4 regions of the Glutamicibacter sp. AOP5-A2-18 genome follow, and region 2 is predicted to be linked to each of the others. Evidence: riboswitches for the same ligand, from Rfam matches in the RefSeq annotation. Region 2 holds a riboswitch; each other region holds the start of a gene.

Region 1 (5,999 bases), 2.7 Mb from region 2:
GGCTGCGCCGATAGCGCGCACCAGATAGGCCTTGGACTTCTCAAGAGCCTGTATCCAGTCACCGTCTGTGGCGTAGATAGTGGCCAAGGCGCTGGAGAGGGTGCAGCCGGTGCCGTGGGTGTTTTTGGTCTGGTGTCTTGGACTGCTGAACTCGGCCAGCACTCCAGTGGAACTAACTAGCGCATCAGGGCAGAGGTCTCCAGCCAGGTGCCCGCCCTTGGCCAAAACCAGAACGTCGTGCTTGGCGGCCAGTCGCTGTGCCTGCTCTAGGACTTGTGGCCATTGTGTGGCAGCAGCCTCGCGTAGCAAGCTTGCGAGCTCGAGCAGGTTAGGGGTGATGACGCAGGCGCGGTCCAGCAGTGAATCGAGTGCCGACTCATCTTCTAGTAATCGGTCTCCGCTCGTGGCTACCATCACCGGATCTAGAACGACCGGCGCATCTACGGTATCCAGCCAACTACTGACCGCGCGGATTACTTCAGCATTGGCCAGCATGCCAATCTTGATGGCGTCAATCTGTATATCAGCGCTAACGGATTCCAACTGGGCTAGGACAAAGTCACCATCAATGGCTTGTACTGCGCTGACCCCTTGGGTGTTCTGCGCGGTTAATGCCGTAATCACGCACATGCCATAACCACCGTTAGCGGCAATGGCTTTTAGATCCGCCTGGATACCGGCACCACCGGAAGGATCAGAGCCGGCGATAGAGAGAATATTTTTCACTGTGCCACCGTCCAAGCTGAAACGAGCTGCTCGCTGGCCGTTTGCGGATCCTCGGCATTACAGATGGCACGAACCACCGCTAGGCCCGACCCTCCGCCAGCGCGAATCGCAGCTGCGTCCTGAGCGGTAATGGCGCCGATGGCTACACACGGTAGTTCGGTCAAGGATGCTGCACGGATAAAACCGTCAAGACCCAACGGGGTTGGGTGATCCTTTTTGGTAGGAGTGGCACGCACTGCACCAACACCCAGATAGTCGATGACCTCCGCGTCGAGATTCGCCTGGGCCAGTTGTTCATCGGTGGAAGCGCTCAAACCGATGATGCCTTCGCCGATAATCTCACGGGCAAGTCGCACCGGAATGTCTTTTTGCCCGATATGGATACCGTTGACCGCAGCTCCGGCCGCGCGAGCAGCTAAGAAGACGTCAATCCGGTCATTGATCAATAGTTTGGCTTTGCCCTTGGTTAGTTGGGCTGCAGCGCAGGACAGTTCGAAGAATTCGCGGGCAGACTCATCCTTGGCCCGCAGCTGAATCCATTCGATGCCGCCGGCTACTGCTCCTTGGATGACTTCCAGGGTGGTGCGTGGAGTGCAGCTGGCGGTGTTGGCTACTAGGTAGGCGCCGATATTATCCATGGTTCAGTTCCTCGTACTTCAAAGTCTGTAATTCTTCAGGTTCCGTGGCGGCTAGCGCATCAAGGAACGCCACCGCAAAGCTTCCCGGTCCGGTGCTTGCGGCCAGTGCCTTTTCGGCGGCCAGACCGTAAAAACCGTGGGCGGCGATGGATGCTTCAAAGGGGTCCTCGTGCACCGCGAGCATTCCAGCGTTAAAGGCACCTAGTGCGCATCCGCCACCGGTGATTCTGGTCAGCCCGATACCGTTAGTGTGTACCAGTACAGTACGGGTAGCGTCGATGATCGCATCGGCTTCGCCGGAGATAGCAACAACGCAGCCGTGTTCTTGCGCCAGTTCGCGTCCTGCATCGAGGGCAGCCTGCACGGTATCTGCCGCATCAACACCACGGCCACTGGCATCCTTGCCCGCCAAGGCGAGGATTTCCGAAGCGTTTCCACGGATCAAGGTGGGATGTTCTTGAACTATGCGTCGGGCGAAGTCGGTGCGTACCGACAGGGCGCCGACAGCCACAGGATCCAATATCCACGGGGTGCCTGCTGCGCTCGCCGAGAGCACCGCTTCCTCCATGGCCACCATTTGCTCGGTGCTTGGCGTGCCTAGATTCACCAGCACTGCAGAAGCCAAGGCAGCAAACCCGCCAGCTTCGCCAGGCAGATTAGTCATGGCTGGTGAAGCGCCGGAAGCCAGTAGGACATTGGCGGTGAAATTGGTGACGACGGTATTCGTCAGGCAAAAAACTAAAGGGGAGTGTTGCCGGTATTTTTGGGCAACGGTAGGCAGAGTCATGCGACATCCCTCCGCTAGCGTGAACTAGATCAGGTTCGACGGGTTTCATCTCAGTCGGCTTCTCCGACACCCCGTGTCACTGATCTAGAGCGTACGCAGTGGCAATGCCTAGAACAAATTCTTAACGTTCACGTCTCGCCACTAACGCTTTAAGTGTCGCCGCATCGACATGTTGCGCTGCTGCTAGCTTCCAAAGGTGGTCTACGGCCGCCACCAGATCTTCATGCTCTTCGATGGGGGTAGCGCGTTCATTAACTATCGTGCCGGCCCTGCGTCTTGAAGAAATGAGCCCTTCGGCTTCCAGCTCTTTGTAGGCACGAGCGACTGTTCCGGCAGCTACCCCAAGATCTGTGGCCAACGCCCTGACCGTGGGTAGCTTGCTACCTGCCACTAATTCGCCGAGGTTAATCAGCGACGCGATCTGCGAACGGATCTGCTCATAAGGAGCGGTAGCCGCCTCAAGATCTACCGTGATCTGGGTGCTCATGCGCGCACGCTCGTGGTCAGGCGCGCCTTCGGGCGATTGACCACTAGTAAGGCTGGGATGCAGAAGAGCCCAATGCCTATGGCTAGCACCGCTGGCTCATCGGAAGAGACCAAGCCCGGCAAGAGGAAATACGCACTGCAGAGCACTCGTAAGGCTCGGAACTCCAAGATTTGCCGATACCAGATTTCCTGTTCGTCCGTGAGGTCCCAGGGGACTGCGCAATGGCGGATCCACCAGAAGTAACCGGCCGCGGCTACCAACGTTCCCACGATTATTGCCGAGGTGACCCATGGCGAGAGTAGCTGTTGTGCCCCTGGGCTCAGTGTTTGTGGGGCGTAAAGCAAGATGCTCCCGCTGACGATGAACAGCGCTGCAATCGTGTACACCCAAACCGGAAGATTTTGGCTCTTCGGTTCAGAAAGTGCCCCCAGCTTTGCTCGTGAATGTGCATAGAGCGCGAAGCCGGCAGAGATTACTAGGTACAGGACTACCGCCGCCGCTGACCATGGCAGCGCAAAGGAAGCGCCAACAGCACGGGCCCCGGCTTCACCGAATGGCTCTGGCGTTTGGTCAACGAGTTCACTGGCCGCAAGCCAGATAATCAACGCGGCGATAATCAAGAACGTATTCGCAAAATAGGAAACGGATAGCGTGTGGCTGCGCATCCGGGCGAAGGCGGTGCTACGCAGGCTATTGGCCTCCGGTGCGGCATGCTTTGGAGCCCAGACGAATAGCACGAAGCCCAAAGCCAAGACGGCAAACATGGACACCTTGTTCCACCCGGAACTCAGAACCGGATCGGCGTAGGTGATTGCGGCACCGATGATGTTGGTCAGCAGCCAACCACAATTTCGTAGCAACCGGTTGAGCCAAATTGAGCGTAGTTCTTGGTTTTGGGTTGCGGAGATCCCGGCTAAGGGCCTGCGTTTGAGGATGATTGCACTGATCACGGCAGTGGCCAGTAAAACCGCGAAAATACACAGCGCAAACAGTGGAGCTACTTCAGCGCCTGAAATCCACCCGGATGTGCTGTCCCATGTAGGCGCAACTGCGTCTTCGAAGTCAGCCGCTGAGGATTCAGTACTTTTGCCTTCAGGGATGTGGCCGGCGACCCGGGATATCGGCCACAACATGCAACATGCAAAGATTGCCAGTGAGCCAACTAGGGCACCTAGCTTACGTGGAAAGGGCGTGGTCAACGTGCGTGGTTCCAAAGATGCGACGCGAACTGAGCGCAGTTCTCCAGGCCAAGTAAACAACCCGATGACGTAGACCAAAGTCAGCCAACCGGCGGCACCCAGTGCAATGATGACGCGCGTTGTCGGTGACTCTGATGGTGCTTGAATGGACCAAACCCGAGATAGGTCGCCAGAAGTCGAGGCAAAAAACGCAATCAGGGCACACCAGAATGAATGTGATTGAGCCCTGAGTAACGCTGAGGATCCGCGGCGTGCAGCTACTGAGCGTAACCATAGGTAGATTACTGATGACGCAATAGCTATCGATAAGGCGCTCGCCGAGATCTGATCCATAGGTTTTAATGTATCAAACACTTGATACATAATGAATCTCCTTGAGAATTAATCGGTAGAAAATCTGCCAAGTAACGTACGCTCAGATCATGGGTCTGTTTACTTCCACTCCGTTGCCAGAACCGGTCGGCGATTCCGCTCCTCCGGTGGACGAGCATCCTTCACGTATCGCTTCGGTACTAAGTCATCTGCGCCGTTCAGCTGATACTCGAATCACCCACCCGCGTCGCTTCCGAATCCAACAGCTACGCGCGCTGGAGAAGATGCTTGAAGAGCATCTTGATGACTTCCTGCAGGCATTAAACGATGACCTGGGTAAGAGTGCCACCGAAGCCAAATTCGCTGAAGTTGATGTGGTGCGCGCAGAGATTGATTTTGCGCTGAGGCATCTGGCCGAATGGATGGACAGCACCACAGTTAAGGTGCCACTGGCGCTTCAGCCGGCAATGGCCAAGATCGAGCCACGCCCCCTGGGTGTTGTCTTGATCGTTGGTGCCTGGAACTACCCATTGCAACTTGTACTCGCACCCCTAGTGGCCGCCATTGCCGCAGGAAATGCGGCAGTTGTTAAACCCTCAGAGCTTGCTCCGGCCACTTCAGGTGCCCTAGCCAAATTCCTTCCGCTCTACCTCGATGAGCGAGTATTTGCTGTCATTGAGGGTGGAGTAGATACGGCTACGGAATTGCTGGCGGCACGCTGGGACCACATCTTCTACACCGGCGGTGAACGGGTTGCGAAGATCATCGCCATGGCAGCGGCTCAACATCTGACCCCAACCACTTTGGAACTGGGCGGCAAGTCGCCAGCGGTGGTGGATAATCACTCGCTGGCTACCGCCAAACGTTTGGCCTACGCCAAGTTCATGAACGCGGGACAGACCTGCGTTGCTCCGGACTACATCCTCTGCATCGGTGATGCTTCCGCCCTGGTTGGTCGCCTTGGCCAAGCCATCAACAGCTTCTACGGCAAAGAGCCGTTGACACATCCTGACTTCGGACGCATCGCTAGCCGACAGCACTTTGACCGCTTGTTAGCGATGCTGGAACAGGGTGAGGTAGTGTTCGGCGGCGAGTACGACGAAGAGACTCTACGCATCGCACCGACCATCATGCGCAATGTGGATCTTGAAGCCACCGTGATGACCGAAGAAATCTTCGGTCCGATTCTTCCGGTGATTGAGGTGCAGAGCTTCGAAGAAGCGTTAGAGTTCATTGCCCGACGCCCGTCGCCACTGGCCGCCTATCTGATGAGCGAGAGCCCACGGTTGCAGTCGATCTTCTCGGATCGAGTGCGCGCTGGCTCCATTGTGCACAACGCTCCACTGACCCAAATGGTCATTCCAACTTTGCCATTTGGTGGGGTGGGAGCCAGCGGTATGGGCTCATATCATGGCAAGCACGGCTTTGACCGGCTTTCACAAATGCGCCCGGAACTCAACAAAACCACGGTGGTGGATACGCTGAGCGCAATTTATCCTCCGTATTCGTGGGCTAAGCGAAAGATTATTGATCGCTTACTGTAGCGCGGTTCATAGCTTTGAGACTGGTCAGAGTGCTTGGATGGAAAGGTTGGATTTTTTCTAAGCATCAGGAGATGTAACGCATGACTGAGCCCGCACCGTCCCAGGACGGCCTGAAGCGTGGCCTCAAAGCTCGCCACATGCAGATGATTGCTATCGGCGGCTCAATTGGTACCGGACTATTCGTCGCGTCCGGCGGCACCATCTCTGAGGCTGGTCCCGGCGGTGCACTGGTAGCCTACGCACTGATTGGCATCATGGTACTGCTGCTGATGCAGTCGCTTGGTGAGATGAGCGCGCGACTTCCGG
Region 2 (5,999 bases):
CTCAGCGCCCTCAGCGACGCAATTCGCTAACTCCACACAAGGTTGTAGGTGCCGGCCCACAGGGCCGCACCTACAGCTGCAGCACCCAGGACGATGCCCGCGATAAGTACCGCGGCGTCGGTCCGGGTGAAGGTGGCCGTGCGGATCCAGGTCCGTTTGGCCGTACCAAAGCCTTTAGCTTCCATGGTGGTTGCCAAACGACCGGCACGGCGAATGGCCTGAACCAGCAAGGCCAGGCTCTGACCAAGTTTCGCGCCAATCCGCGCAGCGAGGGTGCCGAAGTTTCCGACACCACGAGCCCGACGGGCCAAGGTCAACGTAGTAAATTCCTCAATCATCAGTCCCAGCAATCGCATTCCGGCTAATGCGCCGAGCACAAAACGATGCGGGACCTTAAGCTGTTGAGACAGTGCCCCGCCCAGATCACTCGGGTTGGTGGTGGCCAACAACAAGATGCATGGAATCGCCAAGGCGAAGGCCCGCAGCCCGGTGGCAATACCGCCCTGCAGCGAACCCTCGGTAATACTGAACAGTCCAAGCTGCGCATAGACTGCGCCACTATCTTGGCCAACCAGTGCAATACCCCACGCAGCAAAAAGCCCTGCCAGTAGCAGCGGCCACGCCCGTTTGAGGAACTTCAGCGGACTGAGACCGGCCAGTGGGAACAACACAACGCTGGCAACAATGATCACCAAAGCCGAGACTGCATCCAATGTACTGATCAAAGGCAACGTTGCGGCAGCCACGGCGCCCAGCTTGGCTAACGGGTTGATCTTAGCTAGCCAGCTATCGCCCACCGGAGCATCCAGTACCGGTCCCTTAGGCTTGGCCACGTCGCCGCTTGGCAGTGCAGCTAGATGAATCTGCTCAGCCTGCAAGACGCTGGCCAAATGTTCATCGTGAGTCACCGCAATGATCGCGGTGTCCTGTTCCAACTGAGCAACCAGCAGCTGCGCTAATTCACGCCACGTATTGGCATCCTGTCCGAAGGTTGGTTCGTCAAGGATCAATACGTCTGGAGAAGCGGCTAACACGGTGCCTACGGATAGCCGACGTTTCTCTCCTCCGGAGAGCGTGAATGGGTTTGCGTCAGCAAGATGTTCCAGACCCAAGCGCACCAGCAGTGACTGCACTAACTGCTCAACTTGTTCCGGCTCGTATTTCAGTTCTCGCCCGCCACTGGCTTTGGCTCTTAACGGAGCAAAAGCTAGTTCTTCACGGACGGTTTGCGCCACAAATTGGTGCTCAGGTTCTTGGAACACTGAACCGATCCGACCAATCAGCGCACCAGCTTTCCAGCTAAACGGTGAGCTGCCAAGACCATTGGCTAGCTGCTCGCTTGCATCAAGCTGTCCTGCGACAGGAGCGAGCAAGCCACCAACGGTGAGTGCCAAGGTGGATTTACCTGCACCGTTTTCACCACGGATGACCGTTGCGGTGCCTGCGCGGACTTGTAGGTTAACCGGGCGGGTGCGCGGTGCTTGCTCAGCTCGGGCGCACACCAAGTCTTTGGCCTCCAGCAAGGTTCCTCCCGGCTGGAGTGTCACTTGTTGGATTTGTGGCAGGTAGCCGGGAACCCACAGACCGGCCGAAGCGAGTTCAGCGCGAAGCTGCTGATCCTCCATGAGCTGTTGCGGGCTCAGATCATGGGCTACTCCGCCACCTGGCTCAAGGACGATGATGCGGTCCATGTGCTGGGCCCAGACTTCCAACCGGTGTTCAACTACCAGCACGGTGGCCCCGCTGAGCTGTGCCGCATTAAGCACGGCATCGCGCAAGGGACCGATCCCCTCTGGGTCCACGTTGGCGGTCGGCTCATCAAGGAGCATCAATCCTGGCTGCATGGCCAAGATACCGGCCAGAGCCAGTCGCTGTTTCTGTCCTCCGGATAGTTCTTGGGTCCGGTGGTCAAAGGAGAGCATGCCTAGACCTACAGCGTCCAATACTTCTGGGATGCGCTCACGGATCACCTCGGGAGCTACAGCAAGATTCTCGGCCCCGAAGGCGACATCATCAGCTACCCGGCTCTGCACCACTTGGGTCTCCGGGTCTTGCTGCATCAGCCCAACCGGGCGTTGGCGAGCAAAGGCATCAGCCCCGTCAATGAGTAGCTCGCCACGCATTTGCTGCGACTCGTCGACTTCCAACAACCCCGCCAGAGCATGTAGCAAGGTCGACTTTCCCGCACCGGAAGGACCAACAAGAAGTACTTTCTGGCCGGCCTGAATATTAAGGTCTAAACCGGAAACCGCGGGAGTTGTTCTTTCGGCATGCTGCCAGCTAAAACCACGCGCAGAAATCTCGGCGCCCCGCCGAGTTTGAGCGTCAGCGCCACGGTTAGCCAGCGAACTCATTTGGCGTCCAGTTTCCCGGACTCGAGGTGAGCACGGCGGCTAGCCAGTGCGCTCAGTGCACCGGTCTTAGCCAATCCACGGGTGGCCAGCCAAGACAGCAGACCAGCGATGATCAGTCCAGAGACGCCGGTGATCAGCACGTGCAAGATCTTTAGTGATGAGGTGTATTCCACGTAGTACGCCAGGATGTAGGCTTCGGAAATACCGGCGAAGATGCCGGTGAAAAAACCTGCAATGAGCGCAACGCTCAGGTTCCACTTACGGTAGCGGAAGATGGCAAAGACCAATTCAGCACCAAGGCCCTGGACCAGCCCGGAAACGATGACGCTCAGACCGTAGTGAGATCCCAGCAATGCCTCGATAATGGCTGCCAGTAATTCGCAGAACACTGCTGCACCTGGTTTGCGGATGATCAGGGCACCGAGTACCGCTGGGAAGAGCCATACGCCAGTCAGCAGTGCAGCGGCAGGTGGGAAGGCAACAAAAGCTAGCGAGAACAGCGGCATGCCTGCGCTCCAAGCCCAGAAGATCACTCCTGAGGCTACGGCGATTACTGAGGCTACGACGATGTCGACAACGCGCCAGCTGGTTCGCTGTTTTGCGACTACTTGGTTCATGGGTGGTCCTCCTATATTTAGGAGGGGAGATGTACGGACTGATGGCATAGTGCTACACCCGTCCGCATCCGAGATGCTCGACTTCCTTCGCCGGTACTAGCCGGAGCAGGTTCGAGGGTCTGCGATCTATCGCACTCTCAGCGTCTTGGCGACTTCTTTTTTGAAGTCTGACGCTCCCCTGTCGGAAAAATTACTGCTCCCCCACCTTACCGCAGGTATGCTGGGCAGAGGAAAGATAAGTTACGACGTTGAAGCGAGGGCAATATGAACACAGTACAGAAACTTGCCACCACCGGAATTTCGATTGGCGCCGGTTTGCTCGGCAGCAAGCTAGTTGATCAGCTGTGGAAGGGCGTCACCGGAAATAAGGCTCCCCGCAAGGGTAGCGAAGAAGCTGCAGAGGCTTCATTCCGTCAGGCGCTCGGATTCGCGATCTTCTCATCGATTGTCGCAGCGACCATCCAGGTCTTGGCAGACCGTGGCACCAACAAGGTTGTCGCACGGTTCAGCAAGTAGCTAATGCTCAAGGAACGGCCCACCAATGGTGGGCCGTTCCTTTTTGTTTTGTTCAGTTTTACACTGCTCAGTTTTTCACTGCTCAGTTTTACTTTGAGTCCTTCGACTCTTCGCTAGAGACTTCAACAGACGCGGTGGCCGGTGCGTCAGATACCGTGTCCACTACTTGCCTCAGTTCATCGGCGTAGAGAGATTGTTTGGCAGCGTGCTTGGTTCGGTAACCAGCGCGCCCAATCATATGTGCGGATACGGGAGCGGTCAGTAGCTGCATCCCCCAAGCCAGGAACAATACTGGAACCACACTCCAGCTACGCAAGTGAATTGCTAGCGCGGTGAAGATCAGCAGAAAGCCAAGTACTTGCGGTTTGGTGGCGGCGTGCATCCGAGTGAGCATGTCGGGGAATGAAAGCAGACCGATACCGGCAATCAGCGACATGAGGCAGCCGGTGATCAGCAGGACGGCGACAAGAATATCGAGGAACAATTCCATTAGGCGTTCCTCTGATCCGAGACGTACCGCGACACCGTAACCGAGCCAATGAAGCCCAAGGTGCACGCAACAACGACAAACAACAGGTAGTCGGTGTGGCGGTTGAAGACCATTTCCAAGCACAACGCCACGGAAATGATCAGCAGCATCACGTCCAAGGCTAAGACTCGGTCAAGAATCGAGGGGCCCTTGGCAACGCGGATCAAGCACGCAACGGTGGCTAGACCCAGCATGATGCCGCAAATCCACATCACGATTGTCATCATTTTTTGCCTCCTACTCGACCAAGAATTGGACCGCATTCGTGCTTGATTGCTTCAAATTCATCGTGGCTACCCATCGCCATGATCACTCGACGTTCAATGTCGCGCACCGCTTCGCGGGCCCGTTCCATGTCGGATCTCGATTCGATGTTGATGTAGTGCAAGTACAGCGTTGATGAGCGCCGGTCAACGTCGATAACAAATGATCCAGGAATCAGCGTCAGTACATGTCCCACCGCGGTGACAATCAAATCCGAGTCGGTACGCAACTCCACGGCGATCACTCCACTGCGGGTTTTCTTTCCCCGGAAGATCGCCAGTCGTGCCACTTGGAAACTTGCCACAAATACTTGACCGATGAACCAGATAAACAGTTCAAAGCAGTACCAGACGTTCACACGGCCCGAAAGGACCACCGGCGGCAGCGGGAAGAGCGTGACAATTATCAGCGCAACGATGACACCGAAGATCAGATTCGCCGGCGAGAAGTCTTGCCAGAGGGCTGCCCAGACAAAGATCAGCAACGCCAGCAGCGGCCATTCCTGTTTGAGTGTTGCCCGGTGACGGACGCCAGAAGTATCAAGCGCATCATGGATACGCTGATCTCTGTGCTTCAGGTTTTTAGTCGACATCGTCCCCCCCTAATCACAATGGCAAGATCGCACTGATATATGGTTCGCGAGCAATGAGCTCAGCTGCGACCCGTTCACAGAACTCGAAGATTGGTCCAGCAAATACGGTCAACGCAATGCCGGCTACAACGAGTGACGCGGTGGAATAGCGCATTCCCCACGGCAAAGAATCGGCTTCAAGCTCCTTGGCCAGTTTCAGACCCAATGCCGGATTTTGCGCTCCACCAGCAGCAGTCTCAATAGCTACTGAGGCGGCCTGTTCCACTAGTTCTTGGTTTGGAACTTCAGCATCGGTAGCGCGTCGCCAGAACACACGGGCCCAAACACGGATGATGGCCAGCAGCGTCAGCAAGCTAGTGAGCAGACCAGCGCCAACAACAATCCAGGTCAATGGGTCAGCATCCTGTACTGCGGCGTGCAGCAATCCGAACTTCCCCAAGAATCCGGAGAACGGTGGGATGCCGCCCAAGTTGATCGCGGGGATAAAGAAGAGCAGCGACAGCGCCGGGGAAAGTTTGGCTAGCGAGCCGAGCTTGGTGACATTCGAGCTACCTGCACGACGTTCAATCAGGCCGGCCACCATGAACAACGAGGTCTGCACAATAATGTGGTGACCTACGTAGTAGATGGTTGCCGCGATGGCTAGTGGGGTGCCGATAGCAACACCAAAGATCAGGTAACCGATGTGGCTGGTCAGCGTGAAGGACAGCATACGTTTGATGTCCGTCTGGGCCAATGCACCAAGAATACCGACCACCATGGTCAGCGCTGCGGCCACCATCAGTCCGGCGCGTACTTCGCCTCCGGGGAACAGTAAGGTTTCGGTACGCACGATGGCATACACGCCCACCTTGGTCAGCAACCCTGCGAACACGGCGGTCACCGGTGCCGGAGCGGTTGGGTAGGAGTCGGGAAGCCACAAAGACAGCGGGAACACCGCGGCCTTGATGCCGAAGGCAATCAACAGCAATACATGCAAGATCAGCTGCGGGCCTTGATCCAACTGTGGCAGCTTCACCGCGAGGTCCGCCATATTCACCGTTCCGGTGGCGGCGTAGATCATGGCGATGGCCATCAAGAAGACCACCGAGGAAACCACCGAAACCACCACGTAGGTAGTACCGGCG
Region 3 (5,999 bases), 380 kb from region 2:
GGTATTGGGCAAAGCAATCACATCATTGCGTTGCAGCAACTCATAAACGTTGCCTGAACCGGATGCTGAAAAATGGCGGATGGCTACCGTGGTGAGTTCTGTCCCGGAAATTTGAAGTGCACTTTCCAGCGTGGACAGCGAGGTAGCACCTCCGGTACCTAGGATCAGGCGTGAGGAAAAAGTTCGTCCAGCAACAACAAATGGGTCCGTGGTTGCATTAAGTTCTGTTATCTCTTGCGCTTCCATGTTCAGCCTCCCTGTGCTGCCGTGACGAGTTCGATTGTGTGTCCGCTCTGCACTGCAAATCCGTTCCATGAGCTGCGCGGCACCACTGTCCCATTGACCGCGGCGGCCAGTCCAAGTTTGCTACCGTCAATGGCTTTGGAATCGTTGTCGAGTTCCTTGCCGATGTGTCTGGCGATGAATTCACGCAGGGACAATCCTGCGTCCACCTGAACGGGTTGGTTATTAACCGTGATGCTGATTGAAGTCATGAACTTTGCTCCAAAAGTGTGTCGGATGAGTAGGTAGGGAAACGGTGCGGGTCAACGTCCTTGAGCATCGCACTGGCCGGCAGGTTTTCTGTCAGGTCAGCGGTGAGCGTTGATCCCAACGGGCTGAGTAGCACTCCGTGACGTGAATAGCCGGTGGAGATCACCAGCCCTGGATCTATACGACCGATTAGCGGGCGGTCATCGGCAGTTGCAGGACGAGCTCTGGCAATGACCTCGTTCAGCGAGCAATCAGAGATGCCGGGAACAAGTCTGCGAGCGTTATCCAACAAGTTGTACATGGCGCCAACGTTGACTTGTGGATTCCCGTCTTCGCGCACGCTGGCTCCGAGAACAAGACTTCCGTCTTTGCGCGGAACCAGATAGACATTTTCTCTGTGCACGATGCCTCGAATAATTCGGGTCACTAATGCAGGGCCGGGTGGGCCTTGGATCCGCAGGATGTCACCATAAACCGGGCGTACGGGAGCTGGTTGAACTCCCCTAACCGTTCCTAGGGCAGTACAGAGAATTGTTTGCTCTGCTTCCAGTCTTGTACCTGAAGACGTCAGCACGGCCGTGGTTTGATTCTTGTCATCCTTGATCACTTCAACACACTGTTCAAGCACGAGATCCGACTGGAAATACTCCAGAAGAATTCGTACCACCGAGCGAGGGTCAATTTGATGATCATCCTCGCAAAGCACCGCACCAGCAATGTTTCTGGCCAGCGCAGGCTCTAGGTTTCGCGCTTGGCTGGGCAACAGCTTTTGAGCTGACAGGCCTAAGGAAGTTTGTAATTCCACCAGCTCGTGTAGGGCTTCACGGTCCGCGGGTTCTGCCGCTACCACCAAGGTTGAGCTTGTCAGATAGTCGGGACGCTGGCCCGAGATCGCTTGAATCCTGTTCACAAAATCTGGATAGCTCTTGTTGGAGGCGGCCAACATCTGATGCAGTGGTCCTTGGCCCCAGACGGTTTCTGCTGCCGGCGCCAACATTCCTGCGGCAGCATGGCTGGCGCCTTGGCCGGGTGAAGGATCAATAATGCAGACAGTGTGCCCGCGCGAGCTGAGCTCAAACGCTGTGGCTAGGCCGATGATTCCGGCACCAACGATGTTGACATGCATAGGCGCACGCTTCCTTCCTACGGCGGCATGACCCGCATCAGGTATAGCGGTCGGCTCAGTGCCCTCTCAGCCTGGTCGATTCAGGCTCCCGCGGAGATGTTGCGATTATAAGCATGACCCAGCTCATAAAAGCGAACTACGGCGGACTTTGTTCCGTCATCTTCTGTGATGTACTTACAAACATGTCGCTTCCGAAGTATCCCGCTGAATTGGTTGCTGGTTCCACGTTGTTGGAAACCATCGTTGAGTTTGAGCAGCAGCTACTGTCTCCTACGATTCGCAACAACCCTGACCAGCTGAGTCTTCTATTGCACAAGAACTTTGGTGAGATTGGAGCCAGCGGACGTACCTACAACCGAGAACAGATTCTTAGATTGTTGGTCGCTGAGGATTCTGGTGGCAGCGCAGGACAGGTTCATGACCCTGTTGGTACACAACTGTCAACAAACCTTGTGTTGCTCCGGTGGTCCACCTTCGGTCACAGGGCAAGTCATCGCACTTCCCTGTGGTTCCACGATCAGGGCCGCTGGCAAATGCTCTTTCACCAAGGAACACTGAGCGCAACGGCAACCGACAAAGAACGCGATACCACCAATGCGCAAGTAGAAAATACCGGCGATGAAATTAGCGTTCGAAAGCTCAGGGTGTCAGATGCCGACGCGGTTTTTGAAGCCTTTACCTCTGATGCAGAAATGCATCGTCAAGGTGAGGCCAGCACTCCCGCAAACGCCCGTAAACGCCCGTAAATATGTTGGCGCCCTACTAGCTGATTGGCGACGTCAATGTCCGTTGGCCATCACGAAGAACGGGCGATTGATCGGCTTAGTTTGCGGCACCTTAGATTCAAGTAATAAGAATGCATGGATTTGGTATTGGATGCATCAGGCATTTAGAGGGCAGTCGCTGACTACTCGGGCTGTGGCTACCCTGGCGAATTATCTCTTTGAGGAGCAAGACATCTACCGCTTGGAATTAGGGTTACGCGCAAATAACCCAGGCTCCCGGCACGTCGCTGAAAGGAATGGTTTTCTGCGTGAAGGTGTTGAGCGGGGCAAATTCCTGATCGACGGTGAGCGTATTGATGTTTTCACTTACGCACGTCTTCGTGATGATCCCGTGTCGTCTGTAGTTCCGTTGCCGTTGAACCTAACTGAGTAAGTTTAATGACACGCAGAAAAGTCGTGGAATCCTAAAAGGATTCCACGACTTTCTATTTGTCCCTGCTGTTTTGATCTAGGTGGTTAGATACCCGGCGTCGTAGGTGGAGTCGTCGGTGGTGCTGGCGGAGCCGGCGGTACCGAACCTGGTTCGTTGGAGACCACCTTGTCGGTATCAATCTTGTTCAGCGTACGAGCCGCTGCGTCACGTCCGCCGAGGCCGAAGGCCAGCGCTGCTGCAAGAGCTGCGCCGATAACAATTGCGCCGAAGGCCATGTTGATGATCGAGTCAGCGATGCCCATGTACTTCAGGCCCATTGCCACGAACAAAGCGATCGCGGTGTATCGGATGATCTTCGAAGCCGTGGTTTCACCCAAGAACTTGCCGATCACGTTGGCAATAACAAAACCTGCCGCGATGATTGCTGCGCCGAAGAGGATCTTGCCACCAAGGCTCAGAATTTCATTGAGGATGTTGGTTATTGCTGGGAAGTTCAGCATCTGTGCTGCCATCACGCCGAAGAACAGAATAATGGCGATCTTGACGATTCCAGCGATGATTCCCGATGCGCTCTTGCCGTCTGGGACTACGCCCCACTCAGCAACTACACGGTCAGTGCCCACACCCTGAAGGGTGGTTTCTAGTAGCTGACCTACGAACTTAGCGATCAATACGCCAACTGCCAATAGTGCAAGGGCCATGATGACCTGCGGGATGGCGGTGAAGACCAGCTGCAACATCTGTTGGGCAGGATCCGAAATTGCCGCGATACCCAAGACCTGCAGTGCCGAGATAGCAACAACAAGCAGGATCAGTGCAAACACAATGTTGGAGATGATTCCAACGATCTTCGCCTGAGCTTCGCGTGACTGAACTTCGTCTACGGGTTCGTTGGCTGGAGTCAGCTTGCGAACGAGACCACTAAAGTCCACCGTTCCCAGTCCGGTATTCAGCAGCTGTCGAACGATATTTGCGATGACATAGCCAATGAAGAAGATGAAGCCGGCACCGATCAGATTCGGGATAAATGCCATGACTCCACCGAGCAGGCCCTGCACCGGTGAAAGAACTTCTGAAAGCGAGAAGACCTGGAGGATAGCGACGAGGCCAAAGAGCCAGACAATCAGCCCGGCAACTTTGCCGAGGGATTGCCCTATTTGAGTTCCGTCATTTCCTTGCTTCTGCAAGAACTTCACTCTGCTCACTAATTTGCCGGCAGCCCAACGAACTATTCGCGCTACAAGCCAAGTAATGATGAGAATGACGAGCGCAATGGCTACTTTCTGTAGCATTGACGCCCAGTCTATGTTGCCTAAGATGTTCCCAGACTGCATTTTCCGCTCCTTCAACGTAGGGACAAGTCGACCCTACGATGAAGGAACTACGCTGACTAGGGCAAAGACTGTAACTCCCAGCCAACGCTCATTGGATATATTCAGGTCTTAGTGCGGTATTCGAAGCAAAAATGGGCGCCTGCAGCGAAATTCGCACATAGTGACCTGAGACACAACTGAATCACAAAATTTTTTGAAACTTATCAAATCTTCAAATCAGTGAATTCACTTGAGTGACTTGCGGTTTCTTAGATCAAGAGTTATTCAGCAAGTCCCAAATCGACTCCAAGGGACTTACTCAACCACTTCGCTGACCACGGAGGCACCGAGCTCGACGGTGCGAGAGACAGTGCAATATTTGTCGTGAGATAGCTTGACGATTCGCTCCACCATACCGGCGGCTTTGCGCCCCTCTTCGGTATCCGGGAACTTAAGATCAAAGCCAAGGTGAATGTCATCCATACGGCTTGCGCCGTCTTCAGTGATCTTGTATCCACTTGCCTGAACATCAAATTTTTCTGGCTCACTACGTCGAGTTGTTGCCACGTCCACGTCGATTGAAGAGCAACCAGCAATGGCTGCCAGCAACAATTCAACCGGCGAGAGCAGACCCTCACCCTGACCAAATTCAATGCTCGCACCGGAGGCGGCACTGGTTGCAACATACTTGCCTGACTCGGTGCGCTGGACGTTTACTTCGCGAAGTGCGCGGCTATTTTCACTCATGAAACTATCGTGCCACGTTATCTGCCGGTGAGCATTCGTGACGTAATACGGTCCTCGGTGAAGCCGCCCCGTCGCCCCCAGCAATGAAGCTGAATCCGGAGTTGCTGAAAAATTCAATGGCCAGCACACGCTGGGCGTCCAGATGCACCTCAACGTTTGGGCTCTTGTTTGTAATGTGGTTCAAAAGGAGCTTGCCGATTCCTTGGTGGCGGTCCGAATGGCGCACCCACAGCAGCTCAACTTCCAAAGCATTCCAAGCCGCGAACCCTAAGATCCGTTCACCTTGTTGAGCAATGATCACTTCTAAAGATTGTGAATAGACGGATTCCAAAGCTTTAGCTACTGCATCAAGATCCGCAGCAGAAATGAAATCTTTACGTCGTTCGACGGAACTTTTCCAAACGTCTAGCAGGTCTGGAACTTCATCGATGCTCGTCCACTCGCGTAGGACAATCTGCTCGTCCATGTATTACTTCCTATCTCCGCGCAAAGGCTCTGATTCAAGGTTTAACTTTGAATACAGATTTTTCGCCGAGACGATTCGTCGGTTCAGCGGGCCATGATTTGAATATCTTACGACTTCTTGAGCGAATCACTTAGTTCTCTGGTAATCATGGACTTCGTCGACCCACGAGCGCAGGGCGCTTTGCACGGCTTCGGGTTGGTCAATGTGTACGTTGTGTCCAGCGGCATCAATGATGCTTACGCGTGCATTCGGGTAACGGTTCAGCAATAGGCTCTGATCTTCATATCCGGTGACATGGTCTTGGCGCCCACAAACTATCCGCACTGGCACTGTGAGTTGAAAGTCCCGATCCAGTGGCAACGGATCAAGAACATAGCGCCTGGATAGCTTGGCCATTGCCCTAAGGTTTGCGGCCTTCAGACCAGGAAGCACCCACTGGGAAAAGTCGTGCCAGCTTTGTTCTGTTTGAACTACCGCGATGTCGGAGAACAGCTGCGCATCCGTTTCAGGGAGTGAATCGAGCAGCGCCGGATTGTGCACCACGACTGCTTGCTCAGGTAACGTCCGAGATTCTGCTTGGGGAAATACTGCCGTCGCCAACAGGAAGATGCCTTGCACGTTGTCCGCAAATCGATCCGCCATTTCTTGGCACAACAGTCCTCCCATCGAATTACCCAGCAACGCAAAAGGAGCACCT
Region 4 (5,999 bases), 150 kb from region 2:
CTGAGCACGAAGACCTTGATCAGCTGGAAATCGCAGCTGCACTGGCTTTGATGGCTCAGGGTGGACGTCCATTGCTGATGACCGAACCAGTAGCTTCGCCTTCCAAGAAGGCTCGCATGGAACGTGGTGACCGCCCAGAACGTGGCGATCGCGGCGACCGTGGTGACCGCGGAGATCGCGGCGACCGTGGCCCACGTGCACGTAAGACTGCTGCTGCAGGCAACGCCATGTACCGTCTGGCCATTGGCCGCCGCAACCGCGTGCAGCCAGGCTCGATCGTTGGCGCTTTGGCTAACGAAGGTGGCTTCGATTCTTCGGAAATCGGTGGCATTGAGATCCGTTCGGATCACACCTTGGTTGAACTGCCAGCAGAGCTGAGCAAGGACCAGTGGCGTGCACTGTCCAAGACCCGCATCGGCGGCGAACTGATCAGCATGGAGCTTGACTCCGGCCGTAAGCCACGCGACGACGATGACAACGATCGTGGCGGCGACCGTGGCGGTTTCCGCGGTGGAGACCGTGGCGGTTTCCGCGGCGGACGCGGTGGCGGCGAAAAGCGCTTCGGTGGCCGTGGCGGCGACAAGCGCTTCAGCGACTCGGGCCGTAGCGGTGGACGTCGCGACTACTAAGTCGACGCTCCTAAGCTAACTAGCTAAAAGCACAACACAACGCCCCTGGAACAAACCGAAAGGTTTGATCCAGGGGCGTTGTGTGTTTCTCCAAGATGCTTGTTCCAGCAGCCAGCTATTACTGGGCTGCGCTGCCTACCGGAATCTCATCTCCTAGATAAACTTTCCCGCCGCTCTCCAAGAACTCTCTACTCTTTTCTGCCATGCCTGCCAACGCCGCTTGAGCCTCCGCAGAACCGTATTCATCACGTATATCTTGGGAGATCCGCATGGAACAGAATTTTGGTCCACACATCGAGCAGAAGTGTGCGGTCTTGGCTGGTTCTGCGGGCAAAGTCTCGTCATGGAATTCTTGAGCCGTGACGGGATCTAAACTCAGCGAGAACTGGTCATTCCAGCGGAACTCAAAGCGTGCCTTACTCAGCGCATCATCGCGCGCACTGGCACCCGGGTGCCCCTTGGCTAAGTCGGCGGCGTGAGCTGCAATCTTGTAAGTGATAACACCGGTCTTTACATCGTCACGGTTAGGCAATCCCAGATGTTCCTTGGGTGTGACATAACAAAGCATGGCTGTGCCATATCGAGCGATCTCCGTAGCGCCGATGGCGCTGGTGATGTGGTCATAGCCCGGAGCGATATCGGTAACCAGTGGGCCCAGTGTGTAGAAGGGCGCACCATCACACAACTCCTGCTGGCGTTCAACATTCTCCCGGACCTTATGGAATGGAATATGTCCCGGTCCCTCAACCATGACCTGTACGTCGTACCTCCAGGCCCGCTTGGTCAGCTCAGCTAGGGTATCTAGCTCAGCGAACTGCGCGGCGTCATTGGCATCAGCAATGGAGCCGGGACGAAGCCCGTCACCCAGTGAGAAAGCAACGTCGTACTGTGCGAAGATTTCGCAGAGCTCATCAAAGTGCGTGTACAAGAAATTCTCTTCGTGATGTGCCAAGCACCAGCCGGCCATGATGGACCCACCGCGCGAGACAATGCCGGTAACCCGGTTGGCAGTCAAAGGAACATAACGCAAGAGCACGCCAGCGTGAATGGTCATATAGTCCACGCCCTGCTCACACTGTTCAATGACGGTATCGCGGAAGATCTCCCAGGTCAGTGCGTTGGCTTCGCCATTGACCTTTTCCAAGGCTTGGTAGATGGGCACCGTTCCGATGGGCACCGGTGAATTGCGGATGATCCACTCACGAGTGGTGTGGATGTCATCACCGGTGGATAGATCCATGACGGTGTCTGCACCCCATTTGGCGGCCCACTGCAGCTTGGATACTTCTTCAGCAATCGAGCTGGTCACCGCAGAGTTGCCGATATTTGCATTGATTTTCACCAAGAAGGCTTTGCCGATAATCATCGGTTCAGATTCCGGGTGATTGATATTGGACGGAATGATTGCTCGCCCGGCCGCCAGCTCGCTGCGGACCAGTTCTACATCGCACTCTTCGCGAACCGCCACATATCGCATTTCAGGGGTGATCACCCCAGCTCGTGCGTAGTGCATTTGGGTTACTGTGGCCCCCTGAACTGCACGTAGTGGTGGCGCCGTGCGTCCGGCCCATTCATCGCTGGCAGTTCCTCGGCGGACCGCTGAGCGCCCGTCATCGTGCAGATTGCGTTCGCGGCCTTCATAGACCGCAACGTCTGCTCGTTCCATGATCCACGGTTCCCGAAAAGGATTCAGTCCCTGAGTTGGTTCGCTACCTGGACCACTGGTGCGATACACCCGTAGCGGTTCATTTGGCTGGCCGTTGGGGGAGTCCGCAAGTTGAATTTGCGTGACGGGAACTGAGATCCCTTCCGATTCGCGGAACGCGAGAGAGTGGGCAGGATGTTGTTCAAATTGTTCCATTGAGAAACTCACTTCCTTCGCCGGCATTACCCGGACAGGTTCAACGGTCGCGGACGGCGATAGCCCGATCTCAGCCCTTGCCATGGGGCTCCCGTGTGGTCGGAGACGACACTAGCATGAAAAAATCGGCGCACAAGAATGGGCGCCAAAATTTGACGCTAGGTCTGAGCGTTGGAAGTGGAAGATGGGGGCGAAGCGAAGTGGCAGCGGGGCCCAAGAAAATAAGTCCAGATAGACGAAAAGAGAGACAGTCTGAATGCAGATTGTCTCTCTTATTTCGAGCCCCCTGCCGGAATCGATCCGGCGACCTCGTTCTTACCAAGAACGCGCTCTACCACTGAGCTAAGGGGGCAACGAGTAAATACTCTACACAGGTTTTTGGCGATTTCAAAATCCGTAACGAGTTTGTAGCTGACGTCACAAGACCCCTACTCAAGTAGGAAAAACGCGCCAGGGGATCGGTTGCTCGATGGTGTTCTGAACGCGGGTAGTCTGCGCCGCGAAAAATGGCAGACCTCGCACATGTTGATATTTGCCTCTTTTGACTGCGAAGCATCAAGATGTACGGATGTTTTGTTGTTGGAAAAGTGATTTTCACTGACTCAAGCGGCAGGAAAGTGGCTCTTCCCAGATGAGGGTGTAGGTCGGCCGGGCGCGTCGGTCCGCAGATAGACGTCGAGGTCTCCCGACGATGGAGGTTCCTACGCCATCCATCCGAAAGACCTCGACGTGTCCGACGCTACCCCGCCGGCCGGCTTCGGCCGCCCTGACCTGACCGCCTTCGCGTCTCATCCCAATCGACCCTGATCGGGTCTGCTGATCCTCTCGACGAGAACGCAGCGACATCATAGCCACCCAACCCCGACCGTCCGGGAAGCCGGGGCACGTCGCATGGCCTGTGCTGCGGGCGTGTCGAGTGGGGCGTCCAGAGGCGACGCAGGAGCGTCGACGCGACGTGCTGAGAGGTGGTTCTAAGGCATGGCGATAGGTCAGGAACGGCGTCGCTCCCTGCGCAGGAGGGAGCGCAGAGTCTCGGCGTTCGCGTAGCCGACCCGTAGCGCGATCTCGGCGGAGGTGAGGTCCGTGGTTGCTGAGAGGTGCCGAGCTCGTTCGATGCGAAGCCGTTGGACGAAGCCGAGCGGAGTGAGGTTGAGCGCCGCACGGACTCGTCGTTCGAGGGTGCGCCGGCTGGTGCCGAGCGACTGCGCGACGAAGGCGACGTTGAACGGTTCGTCCAGGCGGGCGCGCACGAAGCGTTCGAACTCGACGACGATCGGGTCCTCGTGCCGGAGATGTTCGTAGGCGACGAAGGCAGCCTGCGACGGACGCTCGTCGATGATGAGGAGCTTGGCGACATGTTGGGCCAGGTCGGGGCTGATCGATCGCACGAGTGAGAGCGCGAGGTCGATGTGGGCGAAGGCGGCGCCGGCGGTGACGAGGTTCCCGTCGACCACGACCATGGTGTCGAGATCGAGGGCGACGGTCGGATAGCGCTTCAGGAACTCCGGCCCCAGGAACCAGCTGGTCGTCGCCCGCCGATGATGCATCCGTCCGGTCTCGGCGACGGCGAACACGCCGGTGCACGCCGCGGCGATCCGGGTGGTCGCCTCGTCGAGGCGCCCGAGCGAGGCGATGACCGAACGAGCATCTCGGCTCTGGAGGGCGTCGTTGGTAGCGGCGGCCGTAAGGGTTCCAAGCGCAGGGACGACGACCACGTCGAACTCTCCGGACTCCGACAGCGGGTGGTCCACCGACAGGGTCATCGATGCCGTCGTGGTCACTCGCCGTTTCGGTCCGAGGATGGCGAGTTCGATCGGGTCGATCCGCGGGTCGACATCGCCGCGGGCTCCGTCGGCCACCCGCACGATGTCGATGATCGACGCGATAGCCGAACCGAAGCAGCCGTCGATCGCGATCAGTCCAATACGCATGACGTAAACAATAGCAATACTGCCGTATACGCCACTTCTCACATGCCCTTTTTCGTCATAGACTGAACTCGCTTCACCAAGAAACCTCGACACCTAGGAGAACCCCTCATGTCCACACCCGCATCACTTCCGTATGCCTTCGTCGCCAAGATCGTCGCGGCCGATGGACAGCACGACGCGCTCGCCGATCTGCTCACCGGCGCTGTCGCGCTCGCCAACGAAGAAGTAGGAACGATTGTCTGGTTCGCGGTCAGGACCCACGCCGACACCTTCTGGATCTTCGATGCATTCCCCGACGAGGCCGCTCGCGACGCCCACGCCAACGGCGCCATCGTCGCAGCCCTGATGGCCAACCAGCACCTCCTCGGCGCAGCACCCGAGATCCTGGCGGCCGACGTCCTCGCGTCCAAGCTCCCGTAGTCCGCCAACGCACGAGACCATCGCGCCCCGCCGAGCCGTCGCCAGGTCGCGAGCGCTCAGCCTGCGAGGGGTCCGTCGCAGAGGAGAGCGACGTCGGTGTCGGGCAGAGCCGTGAGGCCAGCGCATCGCGCGACCACCAGAACCGAACAGCCCCTGCCCTGCGTTTCCGCAGGTCAGGGGCTGTTCGCCGGAGCCGCCTGTCGGAATCGAACCGACGACCGAATCACGTCGGCTTTGCGTCTATCACTTGATGCGCCCACTGGGCGAACGAGCCGCTGACCTGCGCAAACGCCGAGCGTGGGGGACGCCGCCATCCGGTGGTGACCGACGACGACCGACCAGTACCGACCGTTTCACCGGAGCTTGCGGCGGCGTCGAAGCCGAGTAAGCTCCATTCCTTTAGCTCACCGCGCCCTCCTCCTCGCAGGTCCCGTCGTCGTCGAAGACGTTTCAGGGGTCTTCTCAGATGACGGTGTAGGTCGGCCGGGCGCGTCGGTCCGCAGATAGACGTCGAGGTCTCCCGACGACGGAGGTTCCTACGCCATCCATCCGAAAGACCTCGACGTGTCCGACGCTACCCCGCCGGCCGGCTTCGGCAGCCCTGACCTGACCGCCTTCGCTCGACTCGACGGCCTCGGTCTGAGCGTGACCGGACAACGACTTGAACCGGATCGTGCGGTCCTCGCGTGCCGCGTGGTGGAACCAGATCAGTGGTGCCGACGGTGCGGCAGCGAAGGCGCTGCTCGTGACACCGTGATCCGGCGGTTGGCCCACGAGCCGCTGGGCTGGCGACCGACCGTGCTGGAAGTTGTAGTGCGCCGCTACCGCTGTGCCGACTGCGGACACGTGTGGCGCCAAGACACCAGCGCCGCGGCGGAGCCACGCGCGAAGCTCTCGCGCACCGGGCTGCGGTGGGCGCTGGAAGGGATCGTGGTCGCACACCTCACCGTCGCCCGTGTCGCCGAGGGACTCGGGGTCGCGTGGGACACCGCCAACAACGCGGTCCTGGCTGAAGGCAAGCGGCTGCTGATCAACGACCCCACGGGGTTTGAGGGAGTGAAGGTCATTGGCGTCGATGAGCACGTCTGGCGCCACACCAGGCGTGGCGACAAGTACGTCACCGTGATCATCGACCTCACCCCGGTCCGCGATGGCGCC

The links. A riboswitch is a leader RNA that binds a small molecule or an ion and turns the genes downstream of it on or off. The one in region 2 is predicted to bind thiamine pyrophosphate.
Region 1: another riboswitch for thiamine pyrophosphate. It lies ahead of thiM (hydroxyethylthiazole kinase); the one in region 2 lies ahead of ACT3RW_RS13200 (ECF transporter S component).
Region 3: another riboswitch for thiamine pyrophosphate. It lies ahead of thiO (glycine oxidase ThiO); the one in region 2 lies ahead of ACT3RW_RS13200 (ECF transporter S component).
Region 4: another riboswitch for thiamine pyrophosphate. It lies ahead of thiC (phosphomethylpyrimidine synthase ThiC); the one in region 2 lies ahead of ACT3RW_RS13200 (ECF transporter S component).

The regions. Positions count from the first base shown of each region.
Region 1 covers NZ_JBQSVW010000001.1:47,664-53,662, forward strand. The annotation lists gene thiD (bifunctional hydroxymethylpyrimidine kinase/phosphomethylpyrimidine kinase) at 1-726, opposite strand, end outside; gene thiE (thiamine phosphate synthase) at 723-1,364, opposite strand; gene thiM (hydroxyethylthiazole kinase) at 1,357-2,151, opposite strand; TPP riboswitch at 2,141-2,235, opposite strand; gene ACT3RW_RS00250 (GntR family transcriptional regulator) at 2,273-2,638, opposite strand; gene ACT3RW_RS00255 (hypothetical protein) at 2,635-4,200, opposite strand; gene ACT3RW_RS00260 (aldehyde dehydrogenase family protein) at 4,260-5,693, shown strand; gene ACT3RW_RS00265 (amino acid permease) at 5,774-5,999, shown strand, end outside.
Region 2 covers NZ_JBQSVW010000001.1:2,749,815-2,755,813, forward strand. The annotation lists gene ACT3RW_RS13190 (aminodeoxychorismate lyase) at 1-30, shown strand, start outside; gene ACT3RW_RS13195 (ATP-binding cassette domain-containing protein) at 27-2,354, opposite strand; gene ACT3RW_RS13200 (ECF transporter S component) at 2,351-2,971, opposite strand; TPP riboswitch at 3,037-3,161, opposite strand; gene ACT3RW_RS13205 (DUF4235 domain-containing protein) at 3,236-3,487, shown strand; gene mnhG (monovalent cation/H(+) antiporter subunit G) at 3,576-3,977, opposite strand; gene ACT3RW_RS13215 (monovalent cation/H+ antiporter complex subunit F) at 3,977-4,243, opposite strand; gene ACT3RW_RS13220 (Na+/H+ antiporter subunit E) at 4,240-4,872, opposite strand; gene ACT3RW_RS13225 (Na+/H+ antiporter subunit D) at 4,886-5,999, opposite strand, start outside.
Region 3 covers NZ_JBQSVW010000001.1:2,369,367-2,375,365, forward strand. The annotation lists gene ACT3RW_RS11330 (thiazole synthase) at 1-246, opposite strand, end outside; gene thiS (sulfur carrier protein ThiS) at 249-494, opposite strand; gene thiO (glycine oxidase ThiO) at 491-1,618, opposite strand; TPP riboswitch at 1,616-1,720, opposite strand; gene ACT3RW_RS11345 (nuclear transport factor 2 family protein) at 1,801-2,364, shown strand; gene ACT3RW_RS11350 (GNAT family N-acetyltransferase) at 2,303-2,776, shown strand; gene ACT3RW_RS11355 (mechanosensitive ion channel) at 2,860-4,068, opposite strand; gene ACT3RW_RS11360 (OsmC family protein) at 4,405-4,836, opposite strand; gene ACT3RW_RS11365 (GNAT family N-acetyltransferase) at 4,841-5,302, opposite strand; gene ACT3RW_RS11370 (alpha/beta fold hydrolase) at 5,429-5,999, opposite strand, start outside.
Region 4 covers NZ_JBQSVW010000001.1:2,597,691-2,603,689, reverse strand. The annotation lists gene ACT3RW_RS12520 (DEAD/DEAH box helicase) at 1-629, shown strand, start outside; gene thiC (phosphomethylpyrimidine synthase ThiC) at 748-2,490, opposite strand; TPP riboswitch at 2,486-2,595, opposite strand; tRNA gene ACT3RW_RS12510 (tRNA-Thr) at 2,771-2,842, opposite strand; gene ACT3RW_RS12505 (GlxA family transcriptional regulator) at 3,480-4,421, opposite strand; gene ACT3RW_RS12500 (putative quinol monooxygenase) at 4,530-4,841, shown strand; gene ACT3RW_RS12495 (ISL3-like element ISPfr2 family transposase) at 5,406-5,999, shown strand, end outside.